DNA from 4 places in the Paenibacillus sp. J22R67 genome. Region 3 is predicted to be linked to each of the others. Evidence: riboswitches for the same ligand, from Rfam matches in the RefSeq annotation. Region 3 holds a riboswitch; each other region holds the start of a gene.
What was found. A riboswitch is a leader RNA that binds a small molecule or an ion and turns the genes downstream of it on or off. The one in region 3 is predicted to bind cyclic di-AMP.
Positions count from the first base shown of each region.

Region 1: linked by a shared signal. The riboswitch ahead of AC58VC_RS32410 (APC family permease) and the one ahead of AC58VC_RS35725 (resuscitation-promoting factor) in region 3 are both predicted to bind cyclic di-AMP.
Region 2: linked by a shared signal. The riboswitch ahead of AC58VC_RS35450 (hypothetical protein) and the one ahead of AC58VC_RS35725 (resuscitation-promoting factor) in region 3 are both predicted to bind cyclic di-AMP.
Region 4: linked by a shared signal. The riboswitch ahead of AC58VC_RS37290 (C40 family peptidase) and the one ahead of AC58VC_RS35725 (resuscitation-promoting factor) in region 3 are both predicted to bind cyclic di-AMP.

Region 1 covers NZ_JCAUAX010000013.1:64,329-67,415, forward strand. The annotation lists gene AC58VC_RS32405 (NAD(P)/FAD-dependent oxidoreductase) at 1-1,187, shown strand, start outside; cyclic di-AMP (ydaO/yuaA leader) riboswitch at 1,373-1,533, shown strand; gene AC58VC_RS32410 (APC family permease) at 1,631-3,087, shown strand, end outside.
Region 2 covers NZ_JCAUAX010000018.1:33,071-36,157, forward strand. The annotation lists gene AC58VC_RS35445 (hypothetical protein) at 123-566, opposite strand; gene AC58VC_RS35450 (hypothetical protein) at 665-1,081, opposite strand; cyclic di-AMP (ydaO/yuaA leader) riboswitch at 1,201-1,369, opposite strand; gene AC58VC_RS35455 (hypothetical protein) at 1,654-2,175, shown strand; gene AC58VC_RS35460 (APC family permease) at 2,503-3,087, opposite strand, start outside.
Region 3 covers NZ_JCAUAX010000019.1:12,385-15,471, reverse strand. The annotation lists gene AC58VC_RS35725 (resuscitation-promoting factor) at 24-1,163, opposite strand; cyclic di-AMP (ydaO/yuaA leader) riboswitch at 1,454-1,647, opposite strand; gene AC58VC_RS35720 (ABC transporter ATP-binding protein) at 1,930-2,673, shown strand; gene AC58VC_RS35715 (ABC transporter permease) at 2,670-3,087, shown strand, end outside.
Region 4 covers NZ_JCAUAX010000025.1:13,660-16,746, reverse strand. The annotation lists gene AC58VC_RS37300 (M1 family metallopeptidase) at 1-191, shown strand, start outside; gene AC58VC_RS37295 (hypothetical protein) at 249-1,067, shown strand; cyclic di-AMP (ydaO/yuaA leader) riboswitch at 1,236-1,374, shown strand; gene AC58VC_RS37290 (C40 family peptidase) at 1,378-1,851, shown strand; gene AC58VC_RS37285 (MSMEG_1061 family FMN-dependent PPOX-type flavoprotein) at 1,931-2,593, shown strand; guanidine-I (ykkC/yxkD leader) riboswitch at 2,661-2,763, shown strand; gene sugE (quaternary ammonium compound efflux SMR transporter SugE) at 2,843-3,087, shown strand, end outside.

The sequences.
Region 1 (3,087 bases), on a different contig from region 3:
GGCTAGTAACCGCAATAAGGCTGCAGAAGCAGATCAAAGCAGATGAAGTGGCAGTCACACTGGTGAACAAACACGATTATCACTACATGACGACGCATCTGCATATGCCGGCAGCTGGTACTGATCATCATGAAAATGCGCGTGTAGCCATTAAGGAACTGATCGATGAGCGGAAAATTCATTTTATTAAAGCGACGGTTAGGCAGATTTTGCCTGAGGAGAAGAAGGTTGTTCTGGCGGACGAAGTCCTTACTTACGATTACCTGGTAGTGGGGCTTGGAAGTGAAACGGAAACCTTTGGTATTCCAGGACTGCGTGAGTATGCGATGACGATTAACAGCATTAATAGTGTCCGCTTCATACGCCAACATACGCAGTACATGTTCGCTAAATATAAATTGGACTCCAAGCATAAGGAATATTTGACCATCGTCGTTGGAGGCGCAGGTTTCACAGGTACGGAGTTTGTTGGAGAATTAGCGGATCGGATTCCTGATCTTTGCCAAATGTTTGACGTTGACCCTGCACTTGTTCAAATCATTAATATCGAAGCATCGCCTACCGCTTTGCCGCCAGGACTGCCGAATGATCTCGTGGAATACGGCATGGAAGTGATGCGCCGCAAAGGGGTTCAATATAAATTATCTACCGCCATTAAGGCATGCGAGCCCGGCGGTGTCCTACTGGGAGACGGCCAATTCATTCCTGCCGGCACTGTTATTTGGTCGGGCGGCGTCCGCGGGAATTCCCTGCTGCAGGATGCTGGCTTCCATGTTCAACGCGGCAGGGTCAAGGTGGATGATTACTTGCGTTCCTTGCAATATCCCGATGTTTTTATTACGGGGGATTGCTCCATTGTCATGAGCCCAGAAGGCACGCCATACCCCGCCAATGCCCAAATCGCGGTCCAGCAGGGCTATAATACGGCAACAAACTTGCTCCATACCCTGAGGGGGAAGCCCTTGCGACCTTTTGCCTATGATTACAAAGGGACGGTCGCCTCGCTGGGTCGCGGAGAAGCTATTGGCATCCTGAAGGTCAAAAAAGTGAAAGGTAAACTTGCCGCATTTCTCAAAAAAATGATCGATGCCCGCTATTTATTTCTCATTGGCGGTATCCCACTCATCTGCAAAAAGATGATTTTTAAGCAAAAACAAGCCACAAGAAAGCGTCATGTGAGAAATTAATTTGACTAAAATACGCTAAAACCTAATGATTCCGACAATAAGCTAGTAAATCAGAGATACTGAAAGGATTATACCATTGTAAGCGGATTATCAAATGAATGTGGGGAGGGAATAATCTTTTTTAAGATTTTTCCCTCCTTTACTATGAGCTAATAAGAGAGTAGTATCAACTCGTACGTTAACAGTTGAATATTTCGCTTAATTTTCTATTCAGAAAAGCGGGGGAACCATAGGTTTCAACGGGGTGAGTAAGGTGCGTCTTGTCGCATGCGGCAGATACCTTTAGGGCAGATTTCTCGCAGCCCGAACCCGTCAGCTAACCTCGTAAGCGGTCGTGAGAAAGGAGAACATGTGGCTAAGCACAAGGTCTATCCTTGTGTTTTTTTGCGCTTAAAAATGGGAAATCAAGCTGAAAACTAGGTTATTTGGAGGAATTTCAAAGCATGACAAGTGACTCACTGAAAAAGATTGTATTCGGTAAACCGCTGAAATCGGCGGAGCTGGAATCTGAGAAAATGCAGGTATGGAAGGCTCTGCCCATCCTATCTTCGGATGCCCTGTCTTCGGTAGCCTATGGCACGGAGCAGATTTTGCTAGAGCTTGCGACTGTTGGGGTTGCTGCTTTTGCTTTCTCATTGCCGATAGCAATCTCGATTATTGCTTTAATCATGCTTCTTGTTTTGAGCTATCGCCAGGTGATTGAGGCCTATCCGATGGGCGGCGGAGCTTACATGGTGGCCAAGGAAAATTTGGGAATGATGTCGGGAAGACTGACTGGGGTTTCACTGCTGATTGATTACACGTTAACCGTTGCGGTTTCGATTTCGGCAGGTGTGCAGGCGATAACGTCGGCTTTCCCAGTTACAGTGCCTTATATTGTCCCCATAGCCTTAGTGCTCGTCTGGGTGATGGTTTGGCTGAATTTACGGGGTACTTCTGAATCCGGCACCGTGTTCGCGATTCCAACGTACTTTTTTATCCTGTGCATACTGCTCCTGATTGGTAAAGGGATCTTCGATATGCTGACAGGATCCATGAACACGCATGAGTTTCAAGTGGTTCCCAGCTCGATGACGAGCTCACTTACATTGTTTGTCATTCTAAAAGCTTTTTCATCCGGCTGCTCGGCCGTGACAGGTATTGAGGCGATCTCGGATGCGGTGCCGCATTTCCGTACGCCATCTGTCAAAAATGCCAAGAGAACCCTGGCTTCCCTCGGTACTCTGCTGGCTATTGTCTTTGGCGGTGTCACCTTGCTGAGCTTGGGTTATGGGATTGCACCTGATCCGCACGGACATACTTCGGTCTTGTCGATGGTTACGGAGCAGGCATTTGGGCGTGGAATCATGTATTATGCGACACAGATTGGCACCATGCTGATCCTGGTGTTGGCTGCGAATACGAGCTTCAACGGGTTTCCGATCCTGGCGTCTATTATGGCTCAGGATAAAAACTTCCCGCGCATGTTCTCGTACCGGGGAGATCGGTTGTCGTTTCACTACGGGATCGTAACGTTAGGCGTTTTGGCAAGTATCTTGCTCGTCATTTTTAAAGGAAAAACCGATGCACTCATTCCACTTTATGCGATTGGCGTCTTTTTATCTTTTACCCTTGCCCAAAGCGGTTTGGTCCGCAAATGGTTCAGAGAACGTCCGGCCGGCTGGATCGGCAAGTTCGTAATTAATGGTCTGGGGGGAATTGTTTCCCTTGCTGTTTTGATTATTTTCTGTATTACCAAATTTAGCGAAGGCGCTTGGATTGTTATTATTGTGACGCCGATTTTACTTTGGGGAATAACCAAAATTAGCAATCACTATGATGATGTAGCCAAACAGCTGCGCATTGATATCACGCAAGAACGCGTATGCACGAAAGAACCTGTGATCATAGTGCCTGTAGC
Region 2 (3,087 bases), on a different contig from region 3:
TGCATCGAAAGCATCAGCTTACGCTTTTTCACAAAATTTCATAAATCCCCAGAACCCCAGGAAGGTCAATGCCATTAATAAAATCATTGTCACATCGTTGTACATAGCGCACCTCCTTCAAATCAGACAGTACCTAATTTATTGGTTTTTTGTAATAAAGTGGATAGAAGGAACTTCACATCACCATTTTTAGAATAAATAACGTAGTCAGCGCCTAACCCTTTATAAATCAATCTAGGATTTACGCTTTGGGTAATCACATACATAGACCCTGATGTCCAACTGCGGCATATCTGAATGTACCGGCAGCATAACGTCAAGCTCTCTTCGAACAAAATAATGTTTCCGATTGGATAATCGGGAATAATAGGTGTAGATGAACCCGGTACCGATGTATCCACTTGGATGATTTTTTTCACTCCCTGCCCCTCTAGCTTGAGTTTTTCCATCTTATTGTTTGTTAATGCAACAAAAGGAAAACTACTCAACTTTATTTGTTTCATAAAGTCTTCGCCTGCCTTGGTAGGCGCAGCTATTAGCAGCAAATCGCTTTGCATGACTTTCATCGCTTCCTCTCTTACCTGACTCATTGTAACGCCGAACGGTATAAAAATGAGGTAAAGAATCTATAGCGTGCATATAAAAAAAGCATAAAAATGCCTGCTTAGAAAGAGACATAAGCCTCTGAATGGTCAAAGATATAGGAACGATTCGATAGAACATCTACCTCTTTTTTGCCTATAGATCTATGATGAAGCTTATCTGACAAGTCCGTTAATGCCGACTCTATAACATGAGTCCTTGTTTCCCCCCATGCCTCTTTCTTCTGATGCACATATTCCAAACCGTCCTCAAGGGAAAGCCCTTTGAGCTTCTGAAAGACAACAGCCCATTGAACGAAATCTCCCTTCAGGTTGCCGCAAGGAATTTCATAATCCCCTAAACCGCTCGTCCCCAGACTTGTTGAGATCGAAAGCATGCCGCACAGGCAGTCGCGGCCATGTCCAGGCAGCAGTTTATCGGATAACTCATCATCAAAGCGATAGCATTCAATTCGGGTAATCTTGCATTCGGGAACCATTGGTAGATTCACTCTCCTCAATTTTTGGACAACAAAAAGAAGCCTGCGAGCAGAGAATCTCTGCTCTCGGGCTTCATGGCAGCTTCTATATACAAGCTGTAATTAGCACGATAGAACGTTGGCTCTCTCCCAATTCGCTTACGAGGTTAGCTGTCGGATTCGGGCTTGGAAGCGCCCTACCTTGGCAAGCTGGAGCTTGCCTTGGATTCACCCCGCGAAGACGTTGCTCTAGAGCCGTCCTCAATTGGTTCCCCCGTTCCCCTTGCGGGAACTCAGCATTTTCAACTTGCTGTGAAGTTGATGCTCTGAATCTTACGCCTTGGAGCTCAGCCTGTAAAACGTACCGCAATCTCTTTTTCGGCATAATGACTAATGGGTGCGCTTTCAATTAATCAAAGCATTCATTATCACTATCCAAGCTTCGTTTTCCTTCCATTTACGCCATTTTTATCGTTTTTTTATGGGTTACCCCACTTTTCTTTACCCCATTTTTATCACTCCCAGCCTTACAATTAAGGAGCAGAACACACACATTATTTCTGTCAGGTCTTACGTGCAAAGGAGAAATGACGATGGCTTCTACTCCCCATTATTATTTAGGGTTAATCCCCGAAGCGTTAAATCCCATCGCTTTAACTTATGAGTGGTTCGGTGTCTTATGGCTAGAAGAAGCTAACCGTTTCCCTATTATTGTCGGGTACTGGTTCTGTAAGGCGAAGTCGGAAATTATTCAAAAAGCGCAGCAAGCCGGATATGCCAAATGGACGGAAATCTCCGAGCATTACGTGATCATGAACATGTACAGGTCTATACGAAACAAACAAAAGGAGCAAGATTGGGAGAAGCGATCTAGGCTATCTATCCGCATGAATTTCACAGCCCCTTGGAAGAACGTTCCCTCTGGACTATATGTGATCAAATCGAGAGATACCTTCCCGCTGCATGCTTCTGCCATATGTAAAAAAAGGTTCTTCCTTTGGTTAGAACACGCGGCCGTGTGTGAAACCGAGCAAGAACTTCAAGCTTTCATCATGCGCGTGCAAAGAGAGCACTATCTTGGGAAAACAATTAAGGCTGGGAGCCCCACGGTGTAGGCAGCCTGACATGCAAAAAACGCCAGGTTGGTTTCCTGACGTCCTCATGATCCAGCGTAATTCCCAAAAATCTAACGGAAATCCGGCCTAGTTTTTACGAGGGGAGCTACAGTCCTCTATTTTAAATAAAATAAACGATTTCCTCTCAAGGCGGAACTACAGGCTCCTATTTGTCCTCCATGGCACGTTTTTTAAGTGAAATTGGCAAAATAGCGGAACGTAGTTCCGCTAAACATCGAATATCTGGGTTTTTATCAAAATAGCGGCGTGTAGTTCCCCATAGCTGTCAAAAAAACCGTTTTAATATGCTCGAATTTATTTACACATCTACTTTTTCAAATGATACGGCACCGTCGTCACGATCAGATCCCGCCTGTACAGCAGAAACGCGCGGATCAGCAAGCTGGACTGATTATGGAGAATGTGCTGCCAGTTTCGTTTGGGGATAAACTGCGGAATCAAGACCGTTACCCGGTAGTTCGACTCATTCGCCTTATGTTCCACGGTATCGATGAATTTCGTCAACGGTTGAATGATGCTTCGGTAGTGAGAATGCAGCGTAACTAACCGCACATCCGGCTGCCAACACTCCCATTTCTCTTGGAACTGCTTCTCGGCCTCCCGATCAAAAGCCACATACACAGCAATAATCTGGTCCGGCGCCAGCGATTTGGCGTAATTCATGGAATTTTCCACGACATGTGTAATTCCCGCGACAGGTATAATCATCACATTGCCTTTGATCTCGACGGAAGGCTCACATGTCGTGATTCGGAGCTGCTCACCGACAGCCTCATAGTGCTTTTTGATTTTATGGAATGTATAAACAATTAAGGGGAGGAAGATAAACACAGGCCATACCTGCCCCAGCTTTGTGATAAAAAAGATCAGCATCACGGTAAAGCTAATCAA
Region 3 (3,087 bases):
CCGCTGAAACAGACGTTTACACGTTAATTTTCAGACGGCTTTTTCGGTCCTACGACATAGACCGTGTAGCCTTGCTTCGTTCCGAATTTATTGGCATAGCCATGATCTTCAAAGTAGACATCGATCATTTGGCCTTTCACACCGCTACCGATGTCCTCAGCACGACGGAAGCCAACGCCCTCAATGTAAACCCACCAACCCAGTGGGATAACTTTCGGATCAACCGCAATCGTTCTGCCCTCAGTAACCGTAGTTCCTGTATACGTCTTACCGTACCCAGGAGTACCCTCGGATTTCCCTGTCGAATCGGCTCCCGCTGAATAAGCCGTGAGCTTCACATTCTTAAGGATTTGTTTATACCCAAATGTCACACCATTCTTAGAAACTTCATCCACACTAGGGGATGATGCTGATAGAACAACAACGGGATTTTTCGTGCCAATCGACACTACTTTTTTAACACTTTGTTCTTGTACTTCTTGACCTACAACAGCTTCTGCAACTAACACGCCATCTTCGTAAGTCTTTTCTTTCTTTTTCAGAAGTACGCCCTCTTTACCTTCTTGAACGACCTGCTCTTTACCTTTAAGCAGCGATGCATCACTTTTCTTCTCCGTGTCGAATGCGATCGGCTCTGTTACTTCTTCCGTCTCTTTTTTGACACGGACGATTTTGATTTCATCGCCAGTGCTCAAAGAGGATGTCGGTTCGGGAGTCAGCTTATCGTGCTCCCCAAGTGCAATATGTAAACGTTGCAATGCACTTTCAACCGTTCTTGCAGTTGTGTAAACAGTGGTGGTCTTTCCATCAGCAGTCAATTGAATTGGAGAAGCGTGTTCGATGACGAATTTGTCCCCGCCCTTGATTGTAGCAGTAGGGTCTGCAGATATTTCATCGTGTTCACCAATCGTTATGGCTTGTTCATCCAGTAGGCGTTGCAGGACCCATTGCTTCGTATGCACAACGGTTTCTTGTCCATTCACAACCACGGATACGCTCTTGGTAGCCGTACCGTACAACAACACCAAAAACATGAAAGTCATTGCGATTGAGATTATAGCCAGGCTTAAAATCAAACGCAAGTTTTCATGCTTCCATCGCAATGCGAAGGACATGCTGGATGATCGTTTTACATGGGTCTCGCTAAAAGAGATACTGCCCACTTCTTCGGTCCTCCTTCAAAGCCTCGCCGCCAGGTTACAGCATGAATAAATTTGACGCGACTAAGGTTTTTAATTTAACTTAACGTGTCGTCCATCGGCAGCTGCTAAGAAACGGCTGCGTTCTGGTCGTCCCACCCAGCTTTGCTATTCATCATCCTATGAATTCCGGGCTGTGATTAATCGTCCGAAACAGTTAAAGGTCCTTATGGGGACAAAAAGCCAGCAAGAAGAGGACTCTTCTCGCTGGCTTAGTTTGCATAGTAAAAATACACAAATAGCACGAACGACAATCGTTACCTCTCTTACGCTTACGAGGTTAGCTGACGGATTCGGACGTGAGAGTCGCCCTACTCAGACGTAAACTTCCGTTAAACGTCCAAGATTCACCCCTGTTACTCACTCTGTTTACTTCGTCAGCGATACCGCTTTATAAGTTAACAGTGGTTCCCCCGTTCCCATAATTGGAACTCAGCGAATGGAAAAATGGCAAATTGGTTATTAAGTTATTATGAAAAGTATATTACGCTGTTAATCTCTGCCTGTAAAGGGATTGACACCTACTAAAAAGGGCTAAATCATTTAAAAATAGCTTATTTTCAAAACAAAACCACTTTTTATCTACATTTATCTCACTATAACGTACGAATACTAAGTTTCTTCGTGTTTTCACTCTTAAACTAGGCTTCTAAACTAAATTTGTTTATAATTATCAGGTATGAAACTGATGTATAAATTCCAATAATTAGATATTTAGGGAGGCACTGAGATGGGTCCCATATTACAAGTTGACTCTTTATTCGGGGGATATTTACCAAATAAGCCCGTTCTTCACGACCTCACATTTACAATTCGTCAGGGTGAAATGATGGGATTGATCGGACTGAATGGCGCAGGAAAAAGTACGACCATCAAGAACATCCTTGGACTGCTTCAACCACAAAGGGGTTGGGTAAAAATTAACGGTTTGACGTTAGCCGAAGATCCGCTGCCTTACCGTGCCACTTATGCTTATGTACCGGAAAGTCCAGAGCTATATGAAGAGTTAACCATTCGTGAACACCTGGAGTTAACCGCCATGGCCTACGGCTTAACGAAGGATGACTATCTCTCCCGTTCACAAGCGCTGCTCGAACAGTTTCACATGCAGGACAAGCTCAATTCCTTCGCAAGCCATTTATCCAAAGGGATGAAGCAAAAGGTCATGATCATGAATGCGTTCTTAATCGAACCTTCCCTCTACATCATTGATGAACCTTTTCTCGGACTCGATCCGTTAGCCATCCGCTCATTGCTGGAGTTAATGGTCAAAATGAAGCAACGTGGCGCGTCATTCCTCATATCTTCGCATATTTTGTCTACGATTGAAAAATATTGCGATAACTATGTCGTCCTGCACAAAGGACACATGGTCGCCCAAGGCGATTTAGTCGAATTACGTCAGCAAACAGGGCTCCAGCAAGCGTCACTGGACGACATCTTCTATAAGCTTGTAAAAGGAGAACTGGTATGAAAGCGATGGACATGGATACCCGTGCCCTATGGCAGAAGAGGTTTGAACATTATATGAAGGAATCCATGGGCTACCTGCAGTATGCAGCGCGCAGTAATTTTTTTGGCTTCCTGTTATTTCTTGTCATCCTTTCTTCCTATTATTATGCAAAAATACTACAGCGCCTTCCGACAGATTATCCCTATCTGTGGATCGTCCTTTTGCTGCTTGTACCTTTGTTATCCTCAAGCCCGATTCGCACACTAGCCAGAAGCGCAGACCGTATGTTTTTACTGCGTATTGAACATCAGATGGGCCCCTACTTCCGCGGCGGATTCAAGTACAGCTTGGCGCTGCAAGCCTTTTGGACATTTCTGGCATGGGTCGTATTATGGCCCTTATATCATCACTGCCTCGGTCATGACGAACAGCATT
Region 4 (3,087 bases), on a different contig from region 3:
GCATTGAGTACAAACTAACCCACACGACGCCTGTTGATTGGGTTCGCATTGATCCGAACTACTCGCTCATTCTAGAAAACAAACATATTAATAACTTCATGCAAGCAGAAGTAGATACCAAGTGGAAACTCCGCCTGAATCTCGGCATTATTCAATTCCTGCAAGCTATTTTCGGGTGGGTGGCCTGGTAGGCGCCCACTCTACAAGGCAAGTTTGCCTTCAGAAAACAACGCTTAGGAGGGACACCCGTGACAACCTATCTCAAATCCGGCTTCAGGGCGGCTCTACGGCAACCCTTCGCTACGATTGTTTTATTCATCTACCAAATGTGCTGGGGCATGCTGCTGTATAAGCTTGTACAAGGGGTGCTAGTTCCCCTCATGCACCGGTTTCCTGGCGGCGACCAGCCGAAGGAAGCGCTCCAGCTTTTTCTAGCCGAAAGTCAGTTCCAGTTATTCAAAACGGATCTTAGCCATTCCTACCTGTGGTGGCTGGCTATCTTGCTCCTAGCTCGCATGCTGCTCACCCCGATGATGAATAGCGGCGTCTACTACTCGCTCACACATTCGGATCAAAATGCTGGCTATCGCTTCGTCCGCGGCATCAAGGAACTCATGCTTCCCTTCTTCGCCGTGTATATAATCCGAATCGCCATGTCTCTGCTGCCACTCATCTGGGTACTGCCCAAAGCGCAGAAGGTGCTGGCTCACAGCACATCTTACGAACAAGCTTCCCTCGACTTACTGCCTTGGCTCATGGGGATGCTGGTTTATGGCTTCCTGCTGCATCTACTTTTTATGTACGTGCAGTTCGCTATTGCGGCGCATCTCGGCATCGTATCCACGGTCATAACGTTCATGCGGTATTCACTTCCAATTATCGGCCTTTCTCTGATACTTTTACTCAGTTCAGGACTTTTGGCAGGGATCACAGTTACTACGACCTATATCTGGGCAGGTCTGGTAGCGCTGATCATTTATCAGCTTTTCCCGCTCTTCCATATTTTCATGCAAATGTGGTCCATCACTTCGCAATATCAGCTTCTTTCCGCCAAAATGAGCCGATGAAACCTAATAAATAAAACCATTAATGGTTTAGATTTGTTCAATCCCCTTGCAAAAGGGGATTTTTTTGTCTGTAAAGCGAACCTTTACACATTTTTTCAGACCAAATTGCACGAAAAAGGAGGAATTTCGATGTTTATGACGAATTAAAGTGACTAGCATCAAAAAACCAAATATTTCATGCCGAATTCCTCATTTCTTGGGGAAACGGGGGAACCATACCGGGTGAATTGATCTTGCAAGACAGGGATCATAGGGAACCTTCAACCGAACCCTCCAGCTAACCTCGTAGGCACCGGAAGGAGACAAGCAGTTGAAAAAGGTTGTTGCTCTTCTTTTTAGTCTTGTTTTGTTTTTGAGTGTAGCTTTAGGGAGTGTGTCTGCGTCAGAATCCACATTGGACTCAACGGTTGACGAATTGATTGGAACACCGTACCGCGATGCGGGAACGACAACAAGAGGCTTTGATTGCTCTGGTTTCACATCGTACGTGTTCAATAAATTCGGCATTGACCTTCCTCATAGTTCAGCAGCTCAAAATAAAGAGGGCTACTGGATCGACAAAAGTGATCTGCGTAAAGGTGATCTTGTGTTCTTCGACACAGGGGGTAAAGGCGTTTCTCACGTTGGCATCTACCTTGGAAACGGTGAATTCATTCACTCTGCTTCCAATGAAGGTATCGTGAAAAACAAACTAAGCGAATCCTATTATGCGAAAAGGTATGTATCCGCTAGACGTGTTCTGTGGGATGATATCTATAATCAACTAACTGCTGAATCCAAGTAATTTTCTTGTTCCTCATGAATAAAGCCCAGACAAGCGTTAGCTCGAATGAGCCGCTTTTCAGGGCTTTTATTCTTTTCTTGTGGTTACAAATTTGTCAGAAGCGCTTGGGCTTCGAGAAAGGACACCAACCATGTCGCTAACAAGTGGAAACGACAACCCGCCATTCCCTGGTATCATTCAGTCCCTTGAGGAGCTAAGACCCCGTGTCGGAGAGCCCCACCTTGCCGTCCAAAATAAAGTTATCTCCAGCATCGACGATCATATACGCGCTTTTTTGGCAAAATCCCCTTTATTTTTCTTGTCTACGTCAAATAAAGAGGGTCTATGCGACGTCTCTCCGCGCGGTGACCATCCAGGCTTCGTCCATGTCCTGGATGATCGTCGTCTGATCTATCCTGAACGGCTGGGGAATCGCCGCATTGACTCTCTGCAAAATCTGCTCGACAATCCCCAAGTCGGCATGGTGTTCGTAATCCCCGGTGTCGAAACCGTGCTGCGGATTAACGGACGCGCTTGGCTGACGCAAGATGAGCAATTGCTCGAAGGTATGCAGCTTGGCGGCAAGCTCCCCGTTGTAGGGGTTGGCGTTGAAGTGCAGGAATGCTTCGTTCACTGCAGTCGCGCCCTCAAGCTATCCAAGATTTGGGAGCAAGACACTTGGCTGCCAGAACAGGAGCACCCGGATAGCATGGCAATGTTCCGTGCTCACGTGGCTCTGAATGGCGTCGAGCTGAAGGAATAGAGCAAAGCATCACCTTATGAGAAATTGTGTAACTTGACATAGCATGTAAGCCGTCCTATAATTACGACATCATGTTTCTAGGGTTCCGGGGCGCTGCAGCGCTGGTCTGGTCCGAGAGAAAACACACAGCGGATACGCTGTGATCACGGAGGGGAAAAAGCCCGGGAGTCTTATCGCGATGCGATAGTGCTTCCAGGCTTTTTCTTTTTGCCGCGCATCTTCGAATACTTATTGAAGGAGTGATTCACGGTGGCATGGTTATATCTGGTCATTGCAGGTGTTTTTGAAGTCGTATGGGCGATCTCATTGAAGTTCTCCAATGGTTTCACACGACTGATTCCATCAAGCATCACCATTGTCGGCATGATTATCAGCTTTTATTTTCTGGCAGCAGCTACGAAAACTCTTCCTATCGGCACAGCGTATGCCGCTTGGACGGGTATTGGCGCTGTAGGGGCGATTATTATCGGTACCCTATTCCTGAATGAGCCTAT